One region of the Shewanella sp. 492 genome, then DNA from elsewhere that is predicted to be linked to it. Evidence: predicted binding sites of a transcription regulator. Region 1 holds the regulator's gene; each other region holds the start of a gene.
What was found. Region 1 encodes LexA, which represses DNA repair genes until DNA is damaged. Its sites were predicted from a motif close to TACTGTATNNNNATACAGTA; they were not measured.
Positions count from the first base shown of each region.

Region 1 (4,202 bases):
TGCGCAGCGAGATCGGCAGACGTCACAGGGGTATTATCCGCCTTAATTTCTTTATCAAAGCTACCTTCAAGGTAAATATCTTTGATGGCCATTCCCGCTTCAACGGCGATGGCGATCACCTGTTCCACACACTCTTCTGGCTTCATCACAACTCCAACAACCTAGACAGGTAATGCATATATCCGAATTGAAATAACTATTTTAGTTTTAAATGCTTCTGGGCTAAAAACAAGGCACTCACACTTCTAGACTCTGAGAAGTCTTCCAATGCCAATAGCCCTGACCACTGTGCAAGCGGCCAAGAAACAACCTCTATTGGCTCGGGCTCATCGCCTTCAAGGCGACTCTCATACAGATCTTCTGCAATATAGATCTGCATCTTGCTGACAAAATAGCTGGGCGCCAGACTTAACTCCATCAAATGGGTTAATTTTTTAGCCCCAAAGCCTATCTCCTCCTGCAGCTCCCGATTAGCGGCTTGCTCAGGCGTCTCTCCCGGATCAACCAGCCCTTTGGGAAAGCCCAGTTCATAGCTGTGGGTTCCTGCGGCGTACTCTCTGCCCAGCAGCAGTTGCTCACCCAACACAGGGACCACCATTACGGCACCACGATTATTACCTTTCATACGTTCATACTGGCGCTCGACCTGATTAGAAAATTTCAGGTGCACTTGTTCAATTTGAAATAACCGACTCTGGGCAACAACTTGTGTATGTAATATCTGTGGCTTTTGGTCCGACATGAATGTCCCTGATAAAATGACGTTTGCATCACAGTTCAATCTTACTATGATGGGCCTAATCCACAACTCTCACGATAGAATTTTTTTACTGACCTTATGTTTCCTTGGGATAAAATCGATACTGTACTGCTTGATATGGATGGCACACTGCTAGATTTACACTTTGATAGCCATTTTTGGCTCAAGCTAGTGCCGCAAACCTTAAGTCACAGCAGAAACATCTCTCTAAATGAAGCTAATGTCTTGGTAGAACAAGCCTACGACCAAGTGGTTGGCACCTTGGATTGGTATTGCCTCGACTACTGGCAGCAACAACTGCAACTGGATATTGTGCAGCTGCAACGCACATTGGCCGACAGGATACAGTTACGCCAAGACAGCATGCCATTTCTACGCGCATTGACTCAAAAGCATAAAACCAGAATATTAGTGACCAATGCCCATCCTCAAAGCCTAGCTCTCAAACTAGAACACACAGAGCTCGCGCAAGGGTTAGACCATATGATCTCCAGCCATGAAACAGGTTTTGCTAAAGAGCACCCTCAATTTTGGTCTAGCTTATTTAACCAATATCAATTGCAACCCAGTCGGTGTTTATTTATCGATGACAGCGAAGCTATCTTACATGCCGCCAAACAAGCTGGAGTTGGGTATTTGCTTGGCATAAGCAATCCTGATAGTAAAAAGCCCCATAAAATATTTACCGACTTTCCCGCAATCCATGATTACCACCACCTGTTAGATGATCTTATCGCCAGTAAGCCATAATAGCTCCTCGCTCAATGACATAAGATAAGGATAAATGCAGGTGCATGGTGCAACCAAACCCTATAGCCTGCTTATTTGTTTCACCGCCCGAACTTGGCACTGAAATCGTCTCAACAGATAAGAGAGCAATCGCGCCACTCAGCGACACTCAATGAATCCTTTCCGTAAAATTAAATTCATAACATTGATTTAAATTAAAAAAGTCAGATTGCAATAAAAATAAATCTGCGACCTTATTTTCAGTTTTAAGCAAATCCCACCACATTGCCGACAAAAATATGCTTAATCCTTGCGCTACTTTAAATACTGTATACACTAACAGTTACTGTATGAAAAGACAGGATCTGTAATGAGACCATTAACCCCTAGACAAGCTGAAATATTAGAATTAATTAAACGCAATATTGCCGATACAGGCATGCCGCCTACCCGAGCTGAAATTGCTCGTCGCCTAGGCTTTAAAAGCGCCAATGCGGCCGAAGAGCACTTAAAAGCCTTAGCCAAAAAAGGCTGCATCGAAATAATGCCTGGGACCTCGCGAGGTATTAAGCTAACTCAAGAAGATGATAGCGAAGATCTTGGTTTACCACTGATTGGACAAGTCGCTGCCGGTGAACCCATTTTGGCCCAAGAACATGTTGAGCAACACTACAAAGTTGACCCAGCGATGTTTCGCCCAAGCGCTGATTTTCTCTTAAGAGTCCGCGGCGATAGCATGAAAAATATTGGTATTCTCGAAGGCGATCTACTTGCGGTGCATAAGGTGGAGCAAGCCAGTAATGGGCAGGTTGTCGTAGCTCGCGTCGAAGATGATGTCACAGTAAAGCGCTTTGAAAAGAAAGGTAATACTGTATATCTTCACGCCGAAAATGAAGAATATTCACCGATAGTCGTCGACCTATCTACCCAAAGCCTTAGCATCGAAGGGCTGGCCGTAGGTGTTATCCGCAACGGAGATTGGCAATGAATAATCTAATGGGTAATGCCCCGCGACATCCCGGCCTTTGGGTCGATATGAATAAGCAACACAAACCAACTCAGCACAGTACCATTGCGACATTATCGAGTCGTACCCAAGGTAAGCATGAGTTGCAAGCGCTAACACCGCAATTAGCAAGATTAAGCCAACAAGGCCAGTGGGTCGTACTGATTAGCCCACCGAATATTGGCTATAAGCAGATGCTCGCCGATGCGGGGGTACGCATGGATAGAATCTTATTAGTGCACACCAAAGATGAAGTTGAAGCACTGTGGGCGATGGAAAAAGCGCTTACTAGTGGTACATCCAGTGCGGTGATCAGTTGGACCCAAGCACTCGATGCTCGCGATTGCCGCCGCTTACAATTGGTCGCCAAAAGTACCCAGGCTCTAGGTGTTGTGATTGAAGATGATAATAGTCACTTACCTGTAACAGCCCTGACAGAGCAAGATCTGGGCTATCAACAAGCATCATTATTTAGTTCACTGCACTAGCATTACAGTTCAAACTTTCCATACTTAAGCCCCGCGAGGGGCTTTTTTGTTGCTGTTTTAAAAAAATTAAAAAAAAGTGATCTTGATCAATATTTAAACAGCGATTAAGTTAGTAATAGATATCAACGATTATTTGTTATATCCGAACAATTTAGTGGTCTGTTTCATTGGCCAACGAGTGTAGATCTCTCACTGCGTCCAATAAAGCGGAAATTAGCCTGATATAGTCAGCCGTAAGTGCAAGCGTGGTAACCACCAGCAATAACAACAGCAATACCACCAGCGCACTGTGAAGTCATCGTTGCTTTTTTGGGAACTGAAAAGTTTGCATAGAGCCGAGACATACTGTGTAACTTTTCTTTGTAGTTGCCTTCGCAATTGACAGAGGAGAAGTCTAGTGAAGCATCTGTGGTATAGCTTGCTCGGGTTATTACTAGCCCCACCCATATTCGCAGCCGATATGCCCCTTAATATGACACCAGGGGTAACTGAGATCAGTGGCAAGGTTTTTAGCCTTCACATGACCATTCTTTATATCTGTTGCGCTATCGGCATCATAGTGTTTGGGGTGATGATCTATTCCATCATTAACCATCGTCGCTCCAAAGGTGCGGTGGCTGCCAATTTTCATGAAAGCACTAAAGTCGAAATCGCTTGGACTATCGTCCCTTTTGTCATCTTGATCCTGATGGCGATCCCTGCCACTAAAACTCTTATCGCCATGGAAGACCCTAGCGATGCGGATATCACCATCAAGGTTACAGGTTCTCAGTGGAAATGGCATTACAGTTATTTTGATCACGATATCGAATACTACAGTTTACTCGCTACCCCAAGAGCACAAATTGAAGGCAGTGAAACGAAGGGCGAAAACTATCTATTAGAAGTCGACAAACCTCTAGTGCTTCCCGTTAATAAAAAAGTGCGTTTCTTGATGACGTCAGATGATGTGATCCATTCTTGGTGGGTGCCAGCCTTTGCGGTAAAAAAAGATGCTAACCCCGGTTTCATCAATGAAGCTTGGACCCGCGTGGATAAACCCGGCACGTACCGCGGCCAATGTGCTGAACTATGCGGTAAGGACCATGGCTTTATGCCCATAGTGGTTGAAGTGTTGTCTGAGGCCGATTTTGCTCTCTGGATCGATGAGCAAAAAAACCAAGCCACAATCGCCGCCGCCGCAACCGAAGCCTCGTTATCGCAAACCTTATCTATGGAT
Region 1 is NZ_CM181702.1:109,155-113,356, reverse strand. It holds gene cysQ (3'(2'),5'-bisphosphate nucleotidase CysQ) at 1-146, opposite strand, end outside; gene nudE (ADP compounds hydrolase NudE) at 197-742, opposite strand; gene yrfG (GMP/IMP nucleotidase) at 839-1,510, shown strand; gene lexA (transcriptional repressor LexA) at 1,860-2,477, shown strand; gene AC5YBX_RS00505 (cell division inhibitor SulA) at 2,474-2,983, shown strand; partial or broken gene coxB (cytochrome c oxidase subunit II) at 3,381-4,202, shown strand, end outside.

Region 2 (4,202 bases), 990 kb from region 1:
CATGCCAAAGATAGACCATCATAAGTCGAGGTGCCGCGGCCAATTTCATCCATTAAGACTAAACTTTCTGGCGTTGCATTATGCAAAATATTGGCGGTTTCTGTCATCTCGACCATAAAGGTAGAGCGACCCGAAGCCAGATCGTCGGCGGCGCCAATGCGGGTGAAAATACGATCTACCGGCCCAATGGCAGCGCGCTGTGCAGGCACAAAACTCCCGATATGAGCCATTAGGGTGATCAACGCGACTTGACGCATGTAGGTAGACTTACCGCCCATATTGGGACCTGTTACGATTAACATGCGCCGATGCGGGCTTAAGTTAACCGGATTGGCAATAAAGGGCGTTTGGCTAACCTGTTCGACAACCGGATGGCGCCCAGCATCAATATCAATACCGTTATGTGCGGTCAGTTCGGGGCGATGGTAATTGAACAGATCGGCGCGCTCAGCAAAATTGCTGATCACATCTAACTCGGCAGCAGCCCTAGCAAATAGTTGTAGCTCATGCAGTTTAGGCATGAGCAAATCGAACAACTCGTCCCAGAGTTGTTTTTCAAGTGCCAACGCCTTGCCTTGGCTCGAGAGCACTTTCTCCTCATGCTCTTTGAGTTCGGCGATAATGTAGCGCTCGGTATTTTTTAATGTTTGGCGGCGTTGATAGCTTAGCGGCACTAAGTCAGATTCTCTGCGGCTAATCTCAATGTAATAACCATGTACGCGGTTATAGCCCACCTTGAGGGTCGATGCCCCGGTTGCTTGTTTCTCTCTGGCTTCCAGATCTGCTAAATAATCGGTGGCACCTTGGCTAAGTGCACGCCACTCATCTAGCTCTTGATGGTAGCCAGGTTTTAATACACCACCGTCACGGATCAGCATGGGGGGATTATCGACAATGGCACGGCTCAGTAATGCGTGCTCTTCGGGAAATTCTCCCAGCATTATCGCAAGGTTGCTCAAATGTTGACTGTGGCATTTAGCTAATAGTTGTTTGATTGCAGGCAACAAAGATAACGATTGACGTAAGCGAGCAAAATCGCGAGGACGAGCACTGCGCAGGGCTAAACGGGCGGTGATACGCTCAACGTCTCCCAAGGCTTTTAATTGATCGTGCAGGGTTTCAAAGTCGCCAGAGCTGAGCAGTTCTTCGACCGCATCATGGCGGGCGCGGATGGTGTGATGATTGCGCAGTGGCTCATGGATCCAGCGCTGCAACATACGGCTTCCCATGGGGGTTGCTGTATTGTCGAGGATGGCGGCTAAGGTGTTATCAAAGCCACCTTGCAGGTTTTTAGTCAGTTCGAGATTACGGCGTGTCGCCGCATCGAGAATAATACTGTCGCACTGATTAAAGCGAACAATCGAGTTGATATGGGGTAAGGCGGTACGTTGAGTGTCTTTAACATACTGCATCAGACAACCCGCGGCCTGAAGCGAGAGCCTAACGTCACCTAATCCAAAGCCATAAAGATCTTTGGTGCCAAATTGTGCCAGTAATAATTGATAGCTAGTGTCGTAGTCAAATTCCCACTCTGGGCGCCGACGTTTACCATTAAAGCTGGCAATAAGGCCCATCTCACTAAAATCTTCACTGTGTAACAGTTCGGCAGGATTAGTGCGCTGTAATTCAGCTTCTAACGCTTCTCTGCTGGGAAGTTCAGTGACAACAAAACGTCCTGAGGAGACATCTAGCGTGGCATAACCGAAGCCGACTTTGCCATGATATACCGCTGCCAATAAATTATCTTGCCGCTCTTGTAATAAGGCTTCATCGGTTAAGGTGCCAGGCGTGACGATACGTACCACTTTGCGTTCAACTGGGCCTTTGGACGTAGCCGGATCGCCCACTTGTTCACAAATGGCCACTGACACACGTAATTGCACCAATTTTGCGAGGTAGCCTTCGACCGCATGATAAGGAATACCCGCCATAGGGATAGGGTCGCCGCCACTCTTGCCGCGAGCGGTTAATGAGATCCCCAGCAGCTCAGAGGCTAACTTGGCATCATCATAGAACAACTCATAGAAGTCACCCATACGATAAAACAGTAACATATCAGGTGCTTCGGCTTTTAGCGTCAGATATTGACGCATCATTGGGGTGTGTTTCTCGAGGTTTTGAATATCAACTGCGTTCATGAAGTAACCAAGGTATCCTGCAAAAAAAGCTCAGCATAACAACCCTTGGGTTGCTAGCGTATGATTGGCGCCAATATTAGCAATAATTTCACTTTAACGGGCGTATTTATCCAGCCAAAATTGTATTATTTAAACTCAACTGAGCTCAACCCTAGGCTAAGTGGCTGTTTTAAATTTAGTAAAAAATAATCATCAACAGTACTTGATACTGTATGATTGTACAGTATACTAGTCAGCATATTGAGACACATAAAGCACAGCTCGTTGTAAGCGCTATGCTTTATCCTAACGGATTTACCACAGCGCAACGCCTGTGATAGAGAGGAAAGCACCATGAAGATAGATGCAAATAAAGAGAAAGCCCTTAACGCGGTTCTAGGTCAAATTGAGAAACAATTTGGTAAAGGATCCATCATGAAGTTAGGTGAAAACCGCTCTATGGATGTTGAGACTATCTCTACAGGCTCTCTATCATTAGATGTTGCACTCGGTGCAGGTGGTTTACCCCTAGGCCGTATCGTTGAAATTTATGGCCCTGAGTCATCAGGTAAAACCACCTTGACCCTTGAGGTGATTGCGGCAGCGCAGCGTGATGGCAAAGTGTGTGCCTTTATCGATGCCGAGCATGCGCTTGACCCGATTTATGCGCAAAAGCTAGGTGTTGATATTGATAACCTATTATGCTCTCAACCAGATACGGGTGAGCAAGCGTTAGAGATTTGTGACGCCTTGACTCGCAGCGGCGCGGTTGATGTGATCATTGTCGACTCGGTGGCTGCGTTAACCCCTAAGGCTGAAATTGAAGGTGAGATCGGTGACTCACACATGGGCTTAGCGGCGCGTATGATGAGCCAAGCAATGCGTAAGCTTGCCGGTAACCTTAAGCAATCTAACACGCTACTTATCTTCATTAACCAAATTCGTATGAAAATTGGTGTGATGTTTGGTAACCCAGAAACCACAACAGGTGGTAACGCACTGAAGTTTTATGCCTCGGTTCGTCTTGATATTCGCCGCACTGGCGCGATTAAAGATCGTGATGAAGTTATAGGTAACGAAACTCGCGTTAAAGTGGTTAAAAACAAAATTGCTGCGCCGTTTAAGCAAGCTGAATTCCAAATCCTTTATGGCGAAGGCATCAACCGTACAGGTGAGTTAGTCGACCTAGGTGTAGCGCATAAACTGATTGAGAAAGCCGGTGCTTGGTACAGCTATAAAGGTGACAAGATTGGCCAAGGCCGCGCAAACGCCGGTAAATACCTAACAGAAAACCCAGAAATTGCCAAAGAGATCGATACCGCACTGCGTGCCATGCTGCTTGGTGGCCAAAAAGTGGCTGCTGAACCTGCCGTTAGCGACGAGAATATCGACTTAGAAACAGGTGAAGTGTTTTAAGTACTAACTTGTTATGACAGCTTCTGCTATGCATATCGCGGTTGGGCTCCTTGCCCGCCGCGACTATTCACGCCATCAAATCAAAACTAAACTGCTTCAAAAAGGCTTTGAGTTAAGCGAAATTGAGCCTGTACTCGACCGTTGTGTCGATAATGGTTTTTTAGATGACGCTCGCTTTGCCGCCTTATTACTGCGTTCTCATATTAGCAAGGGCCATGGTCAAAACCGCATCCGTCAATCGATGGCGCAAAAAGGATTATCGAAAGAGGCGATTGAAAGGGCATTAAACAATAGTGATTGTGACTGGTTTGAGCTAGCAAAATCAAAAGCCAATAAAAAATTTGCTAATAATGGGCCTATTAGCGATCAAAAAGATCGTGCTAAACGTGTACGTTATTTAATGGGCCAAGGTTATAGCTTCGATCAAATCGCCTACGCGCTAGAGGTTGACTCCGATATATGATGATTCATGTTTGCTTGCTTCAATAATCATGTCTGCTGGTTATTTCCCTTCTGTACTTGCCTTTTTGTTCGTTTATCTCACTTCCTAGGTTAAACCTCTGGTTGTTCAACAATAGACTGCTTATAATGTTGGGCTAACTATGAGTGTCGGTGAAGTTTCAATTGTCACCGCGAATGTAACCTAATTCAGGATGATTTCATGTATCA
Region 2 is NZ_CM181702.1:1,102,885-1,107,086, forward strand. It holds gene mutS (DNA mismatch repair protein MutS) at 1-2,138, opposite strand, end outside; gene recA (recombinase RecA) at 2,472-3,533, shown strand; gene recX (recombination regulator RecX) at 3,547-3,996, shown strand; gene alaS (alanine--tRNA ligase) at 4,195-4,202, shown strand, end outside.
Region 2: recA (recombinase RecA) is a predicted target of LexA. The motif match lies at 2,345-2,364, and genes of this name have one in related genera.

Region 3 (4,202 bases), 1.9 Mb from region 1:
CGATGAAACTGAGCATGTTTACCCTATGCTTATTCGCGGCGGGGCGATGAATGAAATGTGGTTAAGCAAAACGGAGAAAAGCTAATGCGTCGTATTATTTCTGTGTTACTTGAAAACCAACCCGGCGCATTATCTCGTGTAGTCGGCTTGTTCTCCCAGCGTGGCTACAATATTGAGAGTTTAACCGTTGCACCGACTGATGATGTGACCCTATCGCGTTTAAACATCACAGTGGTGGCCGACGCCGCGGTGTTAGAACAGATAGAAAAGCAGCTGCATAAACTTATCGACATCTTAAAGGTCGCTAATATCACCGAGTCCAGCCATATCGAACGCGAACTGGCGTTAGTGAAAGTTAAAGCCAAAGGCGCTGGACGCGCCGAGGTGAAGCGCACTGCCGATATTTTTCGGGGTCAGATAGTCGATGTCACCGCCGAGCTTTACACCATACAGATGACCGGCACCACAGAAAAACTTGACGCCTTTATCAGTGCTATCGGTGAAGTCACCAAAGTGATTGAAGTCTCTCGCTCTGGGGTCGTTGGTTTGTGCCGCGGCGAAAAGTCGATGCGAGCCTAAACAGCTTCTGTCGAAAGGCTAAGTAAGATCTCTCACAAAACAACGCCAGCAATCTCCAGCTGGCGTTTTATTATCTTGTTTGCATGTAGTCTTTTATATACATAAATTCAGCTGAGCCACTAGGTTAAGACAACACAGCCACAAAGACAAAGTGGGCTGTAGAGCGGGTTATTATCTCAAACTCAATGTTAACTTTTACCTTGTGGCTTCACCTTGTTACGACTGCTGCGCCCACTTGATTTTTTACCGGCCAAGGTGCTGGCTTTAGCTGAACTTGCCTTACCACGGCGCTTGTTAAACTGGCCACTCGGGGCTTTAACCCCTTGCAATGATGCGGGTAATTGAGCACCAGCTTGGGCAATTAACTGCTTGAGCGAGTCGACTAATGGCGTCATAAAACTCTGATACTTTGCCTCTTTACGACAAATGGCATCGAGGTGACTTTCCCATAAGGCCGTCATATCGGGCGAAGTGGCTGAGTCTGGCAAACTGTTTATCAGCCCTTTACCGACCTCGGTCGCGACAATCGATTTACCTTGGCGTTGTAAAAATCCACGTTTAAACAGCAACTCAATAATGCCTGCGCGGGTCGCCTCTGTGCCTAAGCCATCGGTATCTTTTAAGATTTTACGGATCTCAGGGTCGGTCACATAGCGATTAATGCCGGTCATCGCCGCCAGCAGGGTTGCATCCGAAAACGCTTTCGGCGCTTGGGTGTTTTTCTCGACTAACTCCGCCAGCCCCGAACGTAGCGTTTGCCCCTTAATCAAAGGTGGCAACTGCTGCAACGTATCGGCCTCATCCTGCGGTGCCGCTTTGCTTGACGATGCTGCGGGAAACAGTTGTTTCCAGCCAAGTGCACGGTCTTGCTTGGCTTTAGTGGTGAAGCGTCCCTTAACAATCTCCACTTCAACCTGAGTTTCATGATACCGATAAGGTGGATAAAACTGGGCTAAATATTGCCTCGCCACATGCAGATAAATTTGTTGCTCAGCCTGATTCAAACTGCCTAAGTTAGCGCATTTTTCTGTTGGCACAATCGCGTGGTGCGCATCAACCTTGCTGTCATTCCACGCCTTCGATTTTATCTTTGGATCAGGCGATTCAATGCCTTGGACTAACTCAGGTGCGCCGCCAATGATGGCTTTAATCACACTGGGCGCCAACGCCAACTGCTCTTTAGGTAAATAGCGACTGTCTGAGCGCGGATAAGTGATCAGCTTATGGCGTTCATACAGCGACTGGCAAGTATCGAGCACCGTCTTTGCACTCATACCAAAGCGTTTAGCCGCATCAATTTGCAGTGATGACAAGCTATAAGGTAGCGGCTGATGTTGTTGTTTATCTTTACTGTTAAGCCCAGTAACCACGGCAGTTTGATGGCTGATACGGCTGATCACATTTTGGGCTAAGCCTTTAGATAGCACACGCCCTTCATCATCCATGTAGGGCAAGCAGGCTTCACTGGGTTGCCATTTGGCTTTAAAGCTTTGATCTTTGTCTGTGGTTAAATGAGCCAATACCTCATAAAACGGTTTACTGACAAATTGCGCTATCTCGGCATCGCGGCGAACCACTAACCCAAGCAGTGGGGTTTGTACTCGGCCAACCGACAACACGCCTTGATAGCCCACTTTGCGCCCTTGAAGGGTATAAGCTCGGGTCATGTTCATGCCATAGAGCCAGTCGGCGCGTGAACGCGCTAAGGCTGAGGTAGACAGCGGAATAAACTCGCGATTACTGCGCAACTGACCTAAAGCGCGTTTAACCGCTTGTGGATTAAGATCGCTCACTAATAATCGCATGGTCTGATTAAGCTTATCGCCTTTGACCCCAAGATGCGCAATCACCTCATCCACCAGCAACTGCCCTTCACGGTCTGGATCCCCTGCGTTGACTAACTGAGATGCTTGTTTTACTAGGCCACGCAGCACGGTTAATTGGCTGCGCGTTTTCGGCTTAGGTTTCATTTTCCATTGGCTAGGAATAATAGGTAAGTGTTCAAACTTCCATGATTTATATGCACTGTCATAGGTATCGGGCTCCGCTTGTTCAAGCAAGTGGCCGATACACCAAGAGACACAATCCCCGTTAGCCGCGGTAATGAAACCGTCGCCTTTTTTTAGCGGTTTTGGTAATACATCAGCAATGGCTCTGCCAAGGCTGGGTTTCTCGGCGATATATAAAATCATAGCACTCAGTTAGCCAGGATAAACAACTGTATAAATTAACAGTAACTTTAACCTAAGTCAGATCAGGCTGCAAATGTAAAACAGGATAAAGTTGCACTGAGGAGTCAGCCTATGACCCAAAGATACGAATTAAGTTCAGCGGATATGGCGATAAGGTGTAGGGCGATTTAAGATCAAGTACAATAGAGGAGAAGAAGCTCGTGCCAATGCAGCTGACTGGCTTTGTCGGGTAAAAGAGCCATGACAAACTAACAAATATAGTGCTGTAGCGTGATGTAAGTATCATTAGCCTTAATGGCCTAACCGTAAGCACAATGCTCACGGTTAGGCAGGTATACAGCGTGAACCTTATGTGGTGATTAGGTTTTGAGCTTACCTAATTGTTGATGCTGCTGCGTCACCAGTTCGGCTAAGCTAACACTACTTTGCTGCGCCTCATCGGCAAGTCGTGCCAATTCGGCTGCGGAATCAGAAATACCTGTAATGTTGCGATTAACCTCTTCCGTCACCGCGCTTTGCTCCTCTGCTGCTGTTGCAATATGAGTCACTTGGCTCGACACCTCCTCAATTTGACCAACGATGGTATTGAGCGAGGTTAAAGCGGACTCAGTTTGCTCAACGGCGCGCTGCGCCCCCTCCACACCTTGATCGATAATATGCGAAGCACTTTTAACTTCTTGCTGCAGCGAATCGATCAATTTACCAATTTCATCGGTTGAGGTCTGGGTTTTTGACGCCAGTGCTCGCACTTCATCAGCCACCACAGCAAAACCTCGACCTTGTTCACCCGCTCGCGCCGCTTCAATCGCCGCATTTAATGCCAGTAAATTTGTCTGTTCAGCAATCGCGCTAATCACCTCCAAGATCTTACTGATATTGGTACTACTCTCTGCCACTTTACTCACTGCTTCCTTCGCTAATAAGGACTCATGAGACATGGTCGTCACATAATTCATCGCTTGACTAAGGCTGTCTTCACCCGCTTTAGCATTGGCATTCATCGCCTCAGTTTCCATCGCGGTTTGCTCTGAGGCTTTAGCCACCTCAAGGGCGGTTGCGCTCATTTCATTGACCGCGGTGACAACACTTTCAATTTCGCTATATTGACGATTAACACTCTCACGGGTTTGCTGGGCAATATTGGCAGTAGTTTGGCTCTCATCTTGTGAGCGTTCAGCCAGTACTTTCATCTCGCCAATGAGTAAGCGCAATTTAGTGATAAAACTGTTAATGCCGCCCCCTAGCGCAATCAATTCGGCGTGAGATTCCACATTGATGGTTTGGGTTAAATCACCTTCAGCACTGGCTAAGTTCTCGACTCGAGTTTGGATCACTTTAAGAGGCGCGATAATGTTGCGAATAACAAGGCTAATGGTTACCACCGCAATCACAGACACAATACTGCCAATGATCAACAACAAACTACCAAGC
Region 3 is NZ_CM181702.1:2,279,812-2,284,013, forward strand. It holds gene AC5YBX_RS10240 (acetolactate synthase 3 large subunit) at 1-85, shown strand, start outside; gene ilvN (acetolactate synthase small subunit) at 85-579, shown strand; gene AC5YBX_RS10250 (DNA topoisomerase III) at 768-2,771, opposite strand; gene AC5YBX_RS10255 (methyl-accepting chemotaxis protein) at 3,131-4,202, opposite strand, start outside.
Region 3: AC5YBX_RS10250 (DNA topoisomerase III) is a predicted target of LexA. The motif match lies at 2,796-2,815, and genes of this name have one in related genera.

Region 4 (4,202 bases), 1.3 Mb from region 1:
TCATCCAGTCGATAAAGCAATACTGAAACTGCTCGCTATCTATTCTCGATATGACTCGAGCAATAGTGTCATGAACAGGTAACCCATTCTTAAAAAGTCCTTTTTTGGCAAACCAGTTAAAGTGGAGATCGCCAAAATCTTCGATATCTTCCCAACCTTGTGCCCCAGCTATTGAGGCACAAACCACGAGGAATAAAATATCAGTAAATAGATGCTCGACTTTGGCTGACTGACGAGGATCTTCTAAGGAACTGAAGAACTGTTGAAATGCACCGGAGTTCATAGGGCTCTCCACAAAAGAGAGTATAAGATCACAGCCAATATGGCCCGTCCAGCTATTTGAGCGAATATCACCCTAATAGCTCAAATTATGTTCGCGATCTCGCCCTGGGATTACCCCTCTGTTTGCTCTAAGCCAAAGCTACAGCCTTGTATGTCTGGCATTTCACTATCAACAGCAGAGCTTTTCTTGAACTCATTGCTTATATCTTGAAGAAAAGTCTTTTCTATATTTGCATAATAAACATTCTTGATAGACTTCAGCTTATCTAACTCACATTTTTTGTAGTAGTCACCTATCTTAAATAGTTCTTTTTTTGAACGTAAGAACTCTTGCAGTTGCTTACGTACTCTTATCATCCTGATCTTAGAACCAACTCGCCCAATTAGAATCACCTTCGCGTATATTCCTCCGTCAAAGATACACATTTAAAACTCTAATGTAGAGGCCTTACAGGAGAAAAGGCCTCAGGCGATATGGCAGATCTTGCGTTTTCCCACGCATTACTTTTTGTATATCAAAACTAGCTGATTATCTGTAACGTATTTAGAAGCGTAACGAGCTTTGGGGCAAAAGCTTCTTAGCCTTTAACTCACTAGTCGTATCAAATGAAGTCCAATCGAAGAAGCGTTAGAGATAGGTGTAGGCGCGGTTTTGGCCCTTGGCGGCATGGATGCCGCCGTGGAGCGTATAGGGATATATTCACAGCGAGCCAAAAGAGCGCTTGCACATAACGCCTGCGGCAGGCTATTAATTGCCATTAAGGTGCGTCTTCAAAGAACATCAATAAATGAAAATTCAGCATAACGCTGCTCAAGTAAACTTAAAAAAATTCTAAACCTTCATTTCAAGGCCACCAAACTTTGGGGCAAAACTAGGTTAGCTTTTAATGCGTTATTAGTCTCAAATGAAGTTAAATCGAAGAGAGTCAATATCCCAGTGTAAGCACGGTTTTGGCCCTTGGTGGCAGGGATGCCACCGTGGAGCGTATAGGGACATATTCACAGCGTGCCAAAAAAGTGCTTGCACACAAGCTCACCGCAGGTGATTGATTGCAATGAAGATACGACCTTCAAGCCCACTTAACCAATTCCCACCCAGCCAAACGCTACTTAAGCTAATCCAAAAAATGCCAAACCTTCATTTGAAGGTTAACCCTAAAACCCGAGATCCATCTGTGCAGCATTAAATTCATCTTCACTGTCAGCGCTGACAGCAGCACTCTCTAACCCTACCGACACACCGAGCAAGCGGATGCCGCGTCCCTCTTGGCGTGCTAACGCTTGCGATAACAGGTCATAAAACAATTTCACCGACACCTGATCGCTGCGATGCTCTATCGTGGTCTGTTTAAAATCATCAAATTTAAGTTTAACCACTTGCTTATGAATACGCCGCGCCGACGCGCTGCGACTAATGCGTGCCCCTAACTCTTGGATAAGTTGCGGCATAACCGATTCACACTGCTCCAAGGTATAGATATCCTTGGCCAGCGTTGTTTCGACTCCCACCGACTTGCGTTCGCGGTGAGGTGAAATACTGCGATTATCGATCCCTTGTGCCCGCTCGGCTAAGACACCACCAAACTTACCGAAACGCTCGATTAACGCCGTTTTAGAACACTGCTGCACATCCAAACAGGTGTTCAATCCCATCTGCGCTAACTTGGCGGCAGTGACTTTTCCCACTCCGGGGATCTTTATCAGGGGTAAGGTTTTAACAAATTCGGTTATGGCATCCGGGGTGATCACATATTGGCCATTGGGTTTATTGAGATCGGAGGCAATTTTGGCTAAAAACTTAACTGGGGCTATCCCAGCCGATGCAGTGAGACCTGTAAGGTCAAATATCTCTTGCCTAATCGCTTCTGCAATTAAGGTCGCAGAGCCTTTATGGGCATCGCAATCGGTGACATCGAGGTAGGCTTCATCGAGCGATAAGGGTTCGACTAATTCGGTATAGCGATTAAAGACGCTGCGGATCTGAGTGGAGACCGCTTTATACACATCCATTCGACCCGGCACCAAAATTAAATCGGGACACAACTTTAAGGCATAGGCTGAGGCCATAGCCGAGCGTACACCAAATTGCCGAGCCTGATAATTACAGGTACTGATCACCCCGCGGCGATCGCTGCGCCCGCCCACGGCTATCGGCTTGTCTCTTAACTCGGGAAAATCTCGCATTTCAACTGCCGCATAAAAGCAGTCCATGTCCACATGAATAATCTTTCTCAATGGGCATTACCTCCACCCGCAAGAATACTGTATATTTAAACAGTGCACAAACACTTATCCATGCCAACTCACCTAAACCTGCCACAGCAGTAGGCTTAAAGGCCCTACCGCCTTAAGCGTAAACAAAAAACCACAGCATTATGCTGTGGCTTAGATCTAACGTTTTAGCTATCAGCTACTTTTATCCGCCATGATTAGAACAACCAGAGTGAACTTGGAGCAATTCAAATAACCGCGACTTGCACTACCTTAGTTGCAGCCCACAGCTTATAACCTTACATCTTAGACTGCAGGTAATTTTGCAGCCCAATTTTATCGATGAGACCCAGTTGTTTCTCTAACCAATACATGTGATCTGACTCGGTTTCCTCAAGTAATACCTCGAGCAATTCGCGTGAGACATAATCTTTGTGGGCTTCACATAAGGCGATGGCTTTGCGCAGGTTATCGGCAACTTGATACTCATAGTTAAGATCATTTTGCAGCATCTCTTGCGGATCTTTACCTATGTGCAGTGCTTCGCGGCTGGCTACATCGGGTGTGCCCTCGAGAAACAGTATGCGCTCAACCAACTTTTTGGCATGTTCACGTTCATCATCTGACTCATGGGAAATGCGCTCATGAAGCTCGGTTAAGCCCCAATCATCGTACATCAGCCCGTGAACAAAATATTGATCCATCGCCGACAGTTCGCCAGTAAGTAATTGATTAAGTGTATTAATAATGTCTTGATTTCCTTTCATCCTAAACTCCTACTCTGACTCTATCTGCGCTTGTAAATAGTTCTGGATCCCTGTCATCTTAATCAAGTCTTGCTGCGCTTCAATCCAATCGAGGTAGGTCTCTTCATCTTCAAGTAGATCTTCTAGGATTTCACGGCTGACATAATCTTGCTCAGACTCACAAAGGCTGATCACGTTACGTAGTTCACTCAATTGTGCTTTAAGCATGGTTTTATCGCATTGCAGCATCTCTTGCGGGTTTTCACCAATATGCAGTTTTTCAAGTTGCTGCAGATTAGGCAGACCTTCGAGAAACAGTACCCGCTCGATCAACTTGTCGGCGTGTTTCATGTCCTGAATCGACTTTTTATAACATTTTTCGTTGAGCTCTTCTAAACCCCAATTTTTGTACATACGCGCATGCAAAAAATATTGGTTAATGGCGGTAAGCTCAAATGTCAAAATCTTATTGAGATGCCGAATGACATTCGGATGACCTTTCATAGCAATTATCCTTATATTCTATGAGAAACGGTAGCAGGCTGACGACGTAAACTAACACCGACATAGCATAAGTCTGATGCGCTTACACAACATTACCCCGTTAGGGAATAACACCCTCAAGCTACTGGATCGTGGCAAGGAATACAATGTTACCCTTAGACTGGGGAGTGAACTTATTAGCCCAAACCTTAACTCTAATAGGATCACAGTATAGTATATGGCACTAATCTTAGGCTGAAAGCCCCGTGAATGAGAGTCATAGAAGGCAATAAAAAAGGCACCGCTATCGGTGCCTTTGTTACATCAAATTGAGGTGTTATATGATGCGGTCTTGATTATATTTGTTGCTGCGTTCTTCTTCAGCCATTTTCGCCTTGCGCTTGTCGCACGGATCATCGCAATCACACGCTTTGTCGATGCCTAAGGCGCCTAATCCACCACAGCTACCGGCAACCGCTT
Region 4 is NZ_CM181702.1:2,900,496-2,904,697, forward strand. It holds gene AC5YBX_RS12765 (ISAs1 family transposase) at 1-283, opposite strand, end outside; gene AC5YBX_RS12770 (hypothetical protein) at 394-639, opposite strand; gene dinB (DNA polymerase IV) at 1,438-2,517, opposite strand; gene bfr (bacterioferritin) at 2,793-3,260, opposite strand; gene bfr (bacterioferritin) at 3,270-3,743, opposite strand; gene nqrM ((Na+)-NQR maturation NqrM) at 4,060-4,202, opposite strand, start outside.
Region 4: dinB (DNA polymerase IV) is a predicted target of LexA. The motif match lies at 2,543-2,562, and genes of this name have one in related genera.